One region of the Streptococcus sp. 20925_1_44 genome, then DNA from elsewhere that is predicted to be linked to it. Evidence: predicted binding sites of a transcription regulator. Region 1 holds the regulator's gene; each other region holds the start of a gene.
What was found. Region 1 encodes Rex, which represses fermentation and respiration genes when NADH is low (regulators of the CRP and FNR family bind a similar motif). Its sites were predicted from a motif close to TTGTGAANTANTTCACAA; they were not measured.

Region 1 (3,284 bases):
CCAATCGCTGAAATTGGTCAGATTTTAAAAGTCCATTCAGCAGCTTATCATGTAGATGCTGTTCAAGCTGTTGGGAAGCTAGAGATTCTTCCTGAAGAACTAGGAATAGATTTCCTCAGTGCCTCTGCTCATAAATTTCACGGTCCAAAGGGTATCGGTTTCCTATACGCTGCTTCTACAGATTTTGATCCTTATCTACATGGTGGAGATCAAGAACAGAAAAAAAGAGCAGGGACAGAAAACCTTCCCGCAATTATAGGTATGGTTGCAGCTCTTAAGGACGATATAGATCATCTAGAGACTAACTTTAACAAAGTTCAAAAACTACAGAAAGTTTTTCTAACTGAGATGGCTGGATCAACCTATTACCTCAATCAAGGTAAAGATCAACTCCCTTATGTCCTAAATATTGGATTTCCGGGACAACGCAACGATCTACTACTACTTCGTTTAGACCTTGAAGGTATTTCTATTTCAACAGGTTCTGCTTGTACAGCTGGTGTTGTTCAGGTCAGTCATGTTCTTCAAGCCTTCTACGGAGAAGAATCTCCTCGCTTACACGAGTCTGTACGCGTCAGCATTTCACCTCAAAATACGGAACAAGAAATGATAACTCTTGCTAAAACTCTTAAAAATATCATCGGAGGATAAACTTAATGGCATTTGAGCAAACGATTAAACTTAAAAATTGTCGTTACGAATACACACTTAGTCCAACTGTTAAAAAATTTACGCTTAAAGATAATACTTTTTTTGAAACTAAAGTTGGGAACTATGAATTAACGCGTCTACTTGAAAAAGTTCCAAATAGCGGAGAAGGATTCCAACTTAAGATTATCATCAACAAAGACTTAACTGGTGTAAAAATCAATATCACTGATAAATTTGGTCTACGTTTAGTTGATATCTTCAAATCAGAAGAAACTCATATCCACCAAGAGAAATTTTACTTTTTGATGGATAGCCTGGTTGAACGTGGCGTATTTACAAAAAGCGAAAGATAGAAGGTCATTATGTTTCGATTAACTTACAAGGACTCCTATCAAGTAGAGCGTGTGCAAGAATATGAAGACTATGAAGCTCTTATGCTCTCTCTATCGGGTTGTGTAACTCTTCCCGATACTACTCATATTACTTCATTAACACATGATGGAGTTGAAATCTATCAAGGGCTTCTAGGTAACCTCTACCGCTTTTTAAGAACTTACCACGAAACGAAGATAAACTAAGATTTTTTCTTAGTTTTTTTTCGTTATTGTTGCAATTTTCACAAGCTTTCTATAAAATAGTAGATAGAAAGGTTGTGATTTTGTGAAAGAAAAACAGTCTGCTATTCCTAAAGCAACAGCAAAGAGACTTTCTCTCTATTACCGTATTTTTAAAAGATTTAATGCCGAGAAAATTGAAAGAGCTAATTCCAAACAAATTGCAGAAGCGATTGGAATTGATTCTGCCACTGTTCGTCGTGACTTCTCTTACTTTGGCGAACTTGGACGTCGTGGATTTGGCTATGATGTCAAAAAGCTCATGAACTTTTTCGCTGATCTTTTAAATGATAATTCTATTACTAATGTTATGCTGGTAGGTATTGGAAATATGGGACATGCCCTCCTCCACTACCGCTTTCATGAGCGTAACAAGATGAAAATCATCATGGCTTTTGACCTAGATGATCATCCTGAGGTTGGTACCAAGACACCCGACGGTGTTCCAATCTATGGAATCTCTCAAATAAAGGATAAAATTAAGGATAGTGATGTTAAAACTGCTATTCTTACTGTTCCTAGTGTTAAATCTCAAGAAGTTGCTGAACTTTTGGTTGATGCTGGTATCAAAGGTATCCTCAGTTTTTCTCCTGTTCACCTACATCTTCCTAAAGACGTAGTTGTTCAGTATGTCGATCTTACTAGCGAACTTCAAACCCTCCTCTATTTCATGCGAAAAGAGGATTAGAAAGCGAATTGATTTATGAAAAAACCAGTTATTGGGATTACAGGAAATGAAACCCCGCATCCAGATGATGATCTTATGATGAGTTATGCTGCCAAAGGCTTTGTTGAAGGAGTTAATGAAGCTGGAGGTATACCCATTATCCTACCGATTGGCGATGAAGAAATGGCCAGTTACTACATTAGTTTAATTGATAAGCTTATTCTAACTGGTGGACAAAACGTTGACCCTAAATACTATGGTGAGCCAAAAGCTATTGATAGCGACGATTACCACCTTCAACGTGATATTTTTGAGTTAGCCCTCATTAAAGAAGCAATCAAGCAAAAGAAACCTATTTTTTCTGTTTGTCGTGGTACTCAGCTCTTTAACGTTGCTATGGGTGGAACACTTTATCAAGATATCGAAGATCATTGGCAAGATACTTCCGCTGAATACACCACTCAGCGACTTATCACCGAACCAGATACTATTCTAAGAGAAATCTATGGAGAAATCTCTCATATCAATTCTTTCCACCATCAGAGTATCAAAGATTTAGCTCCTAATCTTAAGGTTGTAGCACAAGATCCTAAAGATGGTATTATCGAAGCTGTTACAACTACAGACGGCTTCCCTTATCTTGGGGTTCAATGGCATCCTGAATTTCTCTTTGAAAATCGCCCCAAAGATAAAACACTTTTCGACTATGTCGTCAATGAATTATAATTTCGATAAATTAGTTAATTAATTATGAATGAACTTAACCCACCTTCTACTCATGAGCTTTTGAGAGATTTAGATGTTAATGTTTTCTCATCTGTTAAGAGCAAGGAAATTGACCATTTCTCAACCTATAAGGAAAAGAAAATAGAAGTTTATTTTCAACTTTCTAATCTATATAGTCTTTTAACGGCAGAAAGTTACCAAACATTTTCTAAGAATAAAGAGTATCTCGACAAACTCTTACTAAAGGACAAACAAAAAGAACTGAAAGAAATGTCTAAAAAGGCAAAACAATTTTGTAAAAAGGCAGATGCTAAATTTAAAGGCAGATTTCGTTCTTCGCTTGTTTTTTACAGAGATATCTTGATCCACTCAAAAAAGTATTATAAAATTGAAGACTTCAATTCTATTATTGACTTTATCGTGCAAGAAAAGTTGCTGGTCCCTACAATTGATCCTCTTCCTAAAATTGTTATGAACGAAGTTGAGTCCTATGCTTTACAAGCGATTGAGCAGGGTCTCCTAAACTTCAAAAAATAATCCTATATCAGGTCCGTCTTCTCGCGGTAACTAAAATAATCAGAATGAGAGACAATTAAATGGTCCAATAAGACCAATCCCATTAATTC
Region 2 (3,284 bases), on a different contig from region 1:
TCAAACGCCTTTCATCACCTATTCGCATATGCAACTCATAAACCTTGTCCTTGGGAATAAAATAGATATCCTGAGCTCCATCCTTTTTTGCGAGACTAATCAATTCTTGTGCAAGTGCTTGTACCATATTCCCTCCTCAGTTAATTATTCGAAGAAAATACAAAAAAAGAACAACTTTATTAAAAAGTTGTTCCATCTTTTTTGATGCGACACGTCCGGTGGATTTCTAAACCCGTTTGTTTTTCATAACCAGGTCTGAATTTTTCATCTGGTATAACTTGACCATCTTCCAGTAAAGCCAAGGAATGATATTGCTGCAGAAATTCATCACATTCCTCACACCAACGCTTATCCTCCGGATTCCAAAATATGGTCATTAAGTCTCCTCGACTTTTATATAGTGGAATTTTCTTTTCCAGTTCAAACCAGCAAGATTTATAATACTTCAAGGCATCATAGTAATTTTCAAATTTCTTACTACTAATGACGTCTTCTTCCCATCCTTCTATGAACCACCAAGGTTCAAAATCCCCGTACATTTCTATAACTCGATACATAGTTTCATTTCCTTTGTATCGTATATTATAGCGAAATTTTAAGAACAATGAAAGAAATTTGCTTGCTTTCACGAATTATCTAATATTTTCAAAAAATCCAGCTATTCTAAAAAGAATAACTGGATTCAAAATTCGACTAACCTTCTGAAATATCGTTTTCAATGATAACCTTAATCGCATGATGATCTGCAGCCTTACCAAATACTTCATAGGCCTTTTCAATTTCACTTAGTTTGAAGTAATGAGTTACCAATTTTTCTGGTTCAATTTTATGGCTTTCTAAAGCTTTCAAAAGCTGAGGAGTTGTATTGGTAGAAACCAATCCAGTAGTAACATTAATGTTACGAATCCAAAGAGTGTCCAAATCAAACTGAACTGGTTTACCATGCACACCACAGTTGGCTACTGTTCCATCTACACCGATAATCTTTTGGCAGAGATCAAACGTTTCAGGAATACCAACAGCTTCTATAGCAACATCCACACCTCTACCATCTGTTAAATCATAAATTTCTTGAATTGCTTTTTCAGGGTCTGAAGAATTAATCTTATGAGTAGCACCGAAAGAAACTGCAGTATCCAAACGGTTATCATCTAGGTCTACCATGATCAATTTAGCAGGTGAATAGAATTGAGCAGTCAATAGAGCTGCTAAGCCAACTGGACCTGAACCAACGATTGCTACACTACAACCAGGCTCAACTTTTCCTTTTAAGACACCAATTTCATAACCAGTTGGTAGGATATCAGATAACATAACCAAGGCTTCATCAGACAAATCAGCTGGAGTGTGGTAGAGAGTATTATCAGCATGAGGAACACGAAGATATTCGGCTTGCATACCGTCGATCAAATGTCCAAAAATCCAACCTCCTTCGTCTTCACAGTGGGCATAGATTCCCTTTTTACAGTAGTAGCATTTACCACAGGCACATACACAAGAAACCAAAACCTTATCGCCTTTTTTGAAGTTTGAAACGCCTGCTCCAACTTCCTCTACAATCCCGATTCCTTCATGGCCAAGGATAGTTCCACTCTTACATGCAGGGACATCTCCTTTGATAATATGAAGATCTGTTCCACAAATAGTAGTTTTTACAATACGCACAATAGCGTCAGTTGGCTTGCGAATAACTGGTTTGTCAACATCAACAAATGAAGCAAGTCCTGGTTTAACATATGTATAGGCTTTCATAAAGCTTACCTCCGTTTTTTTATTTGTATTGTTTATATCATAATTGTAAGCCTTTTCATAAATAAAATCAAGTAATATGTGAAAGAAATAACAAACTAAATTAAAAAAAGTAGAAACTAAATTAGTTTCTACTTTAGAGATTATGCTTGATAACGTTTTTCACCATCAAGGTAAGTTGCTACCAATTCCAAATCCTTATCAAGAACGATAAAGTCAGCATCGTAGCCTTCACGGATTTGTCCACAAACGTCATCAATATGAACTGATTTTGCTGGGTTGAGACTGGCCATCATAACTGCTTCATGTGGATTTGCAATGCCCCATTCAACAACATTTTTCAAACCGTCTTTAAGTTTGAGAATAGAACCTGCCAAGTTCCCAGTAGATTTGAGACGTGCAGTACCATTTGAAACCACAACTGGGAATTCTCCTAGCATATAGTCCCCATCTTGCAAACCACCCGCTGTCATACAGTCAGTGATAAGAGCAATATTTTCAGTACCTTTTTGTTTAAGTAGAATGTCACAGGCCTTAGGATCAACGTGATGCCCATCGCATATCAATTCAGCATAAGTATGTGGCAATTCATACATAGCACCAACCATACCAAGCTCACGGTGAGTTAACCCACGCATACCATTATAAGCATGAACCCAAACACTTGCACCAGCGTCAACAGCCTTCTTAGCCTGATCAAAAGTTGCATTTGAGTGACCTAAAGCAACAGTAACACCTTCACCAGTAACCGTACGTACAAAGTCCTCAACACCTTCACGTTCAGGTGCAAGGGCAATTTTATTTAGAAGACCATTAGCAGCCTTCTGCCAAGCACGAAATTCATCCATGCGAGGATCTTTCATGTAAGCAGGGTTTTGAGCTCCTTTAAATTCCTCAGTAAAGTAAGGACCTTCAAAGTAAATCCCACGAATTTTAGCACCAGAAGCCTCTTGATAACGCGCACCAATATTTTCAGTAACAGCTAATAATTGTTCGTATGATGATGTTAGAGTAGTTGGTAGAAAACTAGTAACACCTGTGCTAAGAAGACCTTCACTCATTGTATGAAGAGTACCTTCGATGTTATTATCCATAACATCAACTCCACCAAATCCGTGAATATGTGTATCAACAAGACCAGGAGCAATACTATAACCAGTATAGTCAATAATTTCTGAGTCCTCAGATACTTGATCCACATGCTTACCAAATTTACCATCAATTAGTTCTAGAAAACCGCCACGGCGAACACCATGAGGATAGAAAAATTGATCCGCTTTAATATATTTAGGCATAATGATAACCTCCGTAATTCATTTTTCTAATATTTATTATGTCAATTACATTATAAACCTTTCTGTGTAATTTGTAAATGGTATAGACCTATTATAGTTAAATTTATAAAGAAATAATATAAGATTTAGTAAATATATAGTAAAGTAATATTGATCATTCAGGTTAACAATAAAATTTAGAAAAATATAAGTAATTTTAAGTAACTGCGAGAGAAAAAAATGGAAGAGAAATTAAAAAAA
Region 3 (3,284 bases), on a different contig from region 1:
AATTTGATATAGTAGTCCTATGTAAAATACAAAGGAGAAAATACTATGGAAAATATTAGTCCAAATTTAACATTTGTGATCATGCTTGTAGGAATGTTTGCCTTGATGTTCTTTATGCAACGTTCTCAAAAGAAACAAGCGCAAAAGCGTATGGAGAGTCTCAATAAACTTCAAAAAGGCTATGAAGTCATTACTATCGGTGGTTTATACGGTACAGTTGATGAAGTTGATACCGAAAACAGAACGATCGTACTTGATGTAGACGGAGTTTACTTGACTTTTGAACTTGGAGCTATCAAATCTGTCTTGCCACTTAAAGAGGCTGTTACATCAGAAGGTACAGTTGTCGATGGTGAAAGCGCGATTGAAGAATAAAACGGGGTGGATCTCATACCCCTTTTTCTATGAAGATGGGGAACAATAATGAAGAAAGTTGTTTTTGTATGTCTTGGTAATATTTGCCGTAGTCCTATGGCAGAATTTGTTATGAAATCTTTAACCGATGATTATGAGATTGAAAGTAGAGCAACTTCTTCTTGGGAACATGGAAATCCAATTCACAAAGGAACTCAGAAAATTTTTAAAGCTCACGAGATTCCTTATGATTCATCAAAAACATCACAGCAAATTTCTAAGGATGATTTTGAATATTTTGATTATGTCATTGGGATGGACGAGTCCAATCTTCTAGATTTGACTCGAATGTGTCCACAAGACCAACAACACAAGCTAGAGGCATTTGCTTCTGAGGGTGTTCCTGATCCATGGTATACAGGTGATTTTGATGAAACTTACGATCGAGTTTTAACTGGTTGCCAAGCTTGGCTAACACGTTTAGAAAATGAGGCAAAAAATGGATAATTTAAAGAAATTCTATGATAAGTACAGTGTCTATATAACGCGTCCTCGTTTGGAAATTGCAACAGTAGTAGTCATAGCTCTTTGTGCTATATTTGTATTTGTAGGGAATATGCCTAAGCAAGGAGTTTTAAAACTGGATGGCGATTCACTTGTATATGATGGAAGTATTGTTCGTGGAAAGATGAATGGCAAAGGTACAATGACCTTCTCAAATGGCGACACTTATACTGGTGAATTTAAAAATGGAGCATTTAACGGTAAAGGAACCTACCAAGCTAAAGAAGGCTGGGTTTATGAAGGTGACTTTGTTAATGGCCAAGCTGAAGGAAAAGGAAAACTGACTACAGAGCAAGAAGTTGTCTATGAAGGTGATTTTAAACAAGGGCTCTTCCAACAAGCACAATAACCTCCTCTTAGAGGGGGTAATATACCGAACCTATAGAAAGCGCTTACATGGAAATTAAGACGCCTTTCAATACCTTTTTACAATGAAGTTTGTGAAAAATAAAAGTTTTACGAGATTATTCACAAAGTATAAGCTAAAAAGCGTATGGGTAGGGATGTGCAAAATTATTTTCACAAGCGAATAAAAAAAGTTTGTGAAATTTCTATGAAACTGTTTACAAATCTTGAAAAAAGAGTTATAATAAGATTGTGAAAAAACTAACAAAGGACTTACAATCCTTGAAAGCTATGGAGGAAAATATGGCTGATAAAAAAACTGTAACACCAGAGGAAAAGAAACTCGCTGCTGAAAAGCATGTTGATGGTTTGGTGCAAAAAGCTTTGGTTGCCCTTGAAGAAATGCGTAAACTTGACCAAGATCAAGTCGATTATATCGTAGCAAAAGCTTCAGTTGCAGCACTTGATGCTCACGGAGAATTGGCTTTACATGCCTTTGAAGAAACAGGACGTGGAGTATTTGAAGATAAAGCAACTAAAAATCTATTTGCTTGTGAGCACGTGGTAAATAACATGCGCCACACTAAAACAGTTGGTGTTATTGAAGAAGACGATGTGACAGGTTTGACTCTTATTGCTGAACCGGTTGGTGTTGTTTGTGGTATCACTCCAACAACAAACCCTACTTCAACAGCAATCTTTAAAGCTTTGATTTCATTGAAGACTCGTAATCCTATTGTCTTTGCGTTCCACCCGTCAGCTCAAGAATCATCAGCTCACGCTGCTCAAATCGTGCGTGATGCAGCGATTAAAGCAGGAGCTCCTGAAAACTGTGTACAGTGGATTACTGAACCATCTATGGAAGCAACTAGCGCATTGATGAACCACGAAGGTATTGCAACAATCCTTGCAACAGGTGGGAATGCCATGGTTAAAGCTGCATACTCATGTGGTAAACCAGCTCTTGGGGTAGGTGCCGGAAACGTTCCAGCTTATGTTGAAAAATCAGCCAACATTCGCCAAGCTGCTCACGATATCGTAATGTCTAAATCATTTGATAATGGTATGGTCTGTGCATCTGAACAAGCGGTTATTATTGATAAAGAAATTTATGATGAATTTGTAGCAGAGTTCAAATCTTACCACACTTACTTTGTAAACAAAAAAGAAAAAGCTCTTCTTGAAGAGTTCTGCTTCGGCGTGAAAGCAAACAGCAAAAACTGTGCTGGTGCAAAATTGAACGCTGACATCGTTGGTAAACCAGCAACTTGGATCGCAGAACAAGCAGGATTTACTGTTCCAGAAGGAACAAACATTCTTGCTGCAGAATGTAAAGAAGTTGGCGAAAACGAGCCGTTGACTCGTGAAAAATTATCACCAGTTATCGCAGTTTTGAAATCTGAAAGTCGCGAAGACGGTATTGCAAAAGCTCGTCAAATGGTTGAATTTAACGGTCTTGGGCATTCAGCAGCTATCCATACAGCTGATGAAGAATTGACTAAAGAATTTGGTAAAGCTGTTAAAGCTATTCGTGTTATCTGTAACTCACCTTCTACTTTCGGTGGTATCGGGGATGTCTATAATGCCTTCTTGCCATCATTGACACTCGGATGTGGTTCTTACGGACGTAACTCAGTTGGGGATAACGTTAGCGCCATTAACCTCTTGAATATCAAAAAAGTCGGAAGACGGAGAAATAACATGCAATGGATGAAACTTCCTTCAAAAACATACTTTGAACGTGATTCAATTCAATACCTTCAAAAATGTCGTGACGTTGAGCGTGTCATGATCGTTACTGACCACGCTATGGTAGAGCTTGGCTTCCTTGATCGTATCATCGAGCAACTTGACCTTCGTCGTAATAAGGTTGTTTACCAAATCTTTGCAGATGTAGAGCCAGATCCAGATATCACTACAGTTGAACGTGGTACTGAGATTATGCGTTCCTTCAAACCAGATACAATCATTGCTCTTGGTGGTGGATCACCAATGGACGCTGCTAAAGTAATGTGGCTCTT

Region 2: O3643_RS04310 (zinc-dependent alcohol dehydrogenase family protein) is a predicted target of Rex. The motif match lies at 1,829-1,846, and genes of this name have one in related genera.
Region 3: adhE (bifunctional acetaldehyde-CoA/alcohol dehydrogenase) is a predicted target of Rex. The motif match lies at 1,514-1,531, and genes of this name have one in related genera.

Annotation. Positions count from the first base shown of each region.
Region 1 covers NZ_JAPVZQ010000001.1:357,926-361,209, reverse strand. Annotated here, with positions in the region: gene O3643_RS01690 (cysteine desulfurase family protein) at 1-651, shown strand, start outside; gene O3643_RS01685 (DUF1831 domain-containing protein) at 657-1,004, shown strand; gene O3643_RS01680 (DUF4649 family protein) at 1,014-1,229, shown strand; gene O3643_RS01675 (redox-sensing transcriptional repressor Rex) at 1,312-1,953, shown strand; gene O3643_RS01670 (gamma-glutamyl-gamma-aminobutyrate hydrolase family protein) at 1,969-2,658, shown strand; gene O3643_RS01665 (hypothetical protein) at 2,683-3,195, shown strand; gene radC (DNA repair protein RadC) at 3,198-3,284, opposite strand, start outside.
Region 2 covers NZ_JAPVZQ010000002.1:302,863-306,146, forward strand. Annotated here, with positions in the region: gene comGA (competence type IV pilus ATPase ComGA) at 1-127, opposite strand, end outside; gene O3643_RS04305 (DUF1033 family protein) at 180-557, opposite strand; gene O3643_RS04310 (zinc-dependent alcohol dehydrogenase family protein) at 694-1,752, opposite strand; gene nagA (N-acetylglucosamine-6-phosphate deacetylase) at 1,893-3,044, opposite strand.
Region 3 covers NZ_JAPVZQ010000005.1:116,890-120,173, forward strand. Annotated here, with positions in the region: gene yajC (preprotein translocase subunit YajC) at 55-375, shown strand; gene O3643_RS07480 (low molecular weight protein-tyrosine-phosphatase) at 424-861, shown strand; gene O3643_RS07485 (MORN repeat-containing protein) at 854-1,267, shown strand; gene adhE (bifunctional acetaldehyde-CoA/alcohol dehydrogenase) at 1,567-3,284, shown strand, end outside.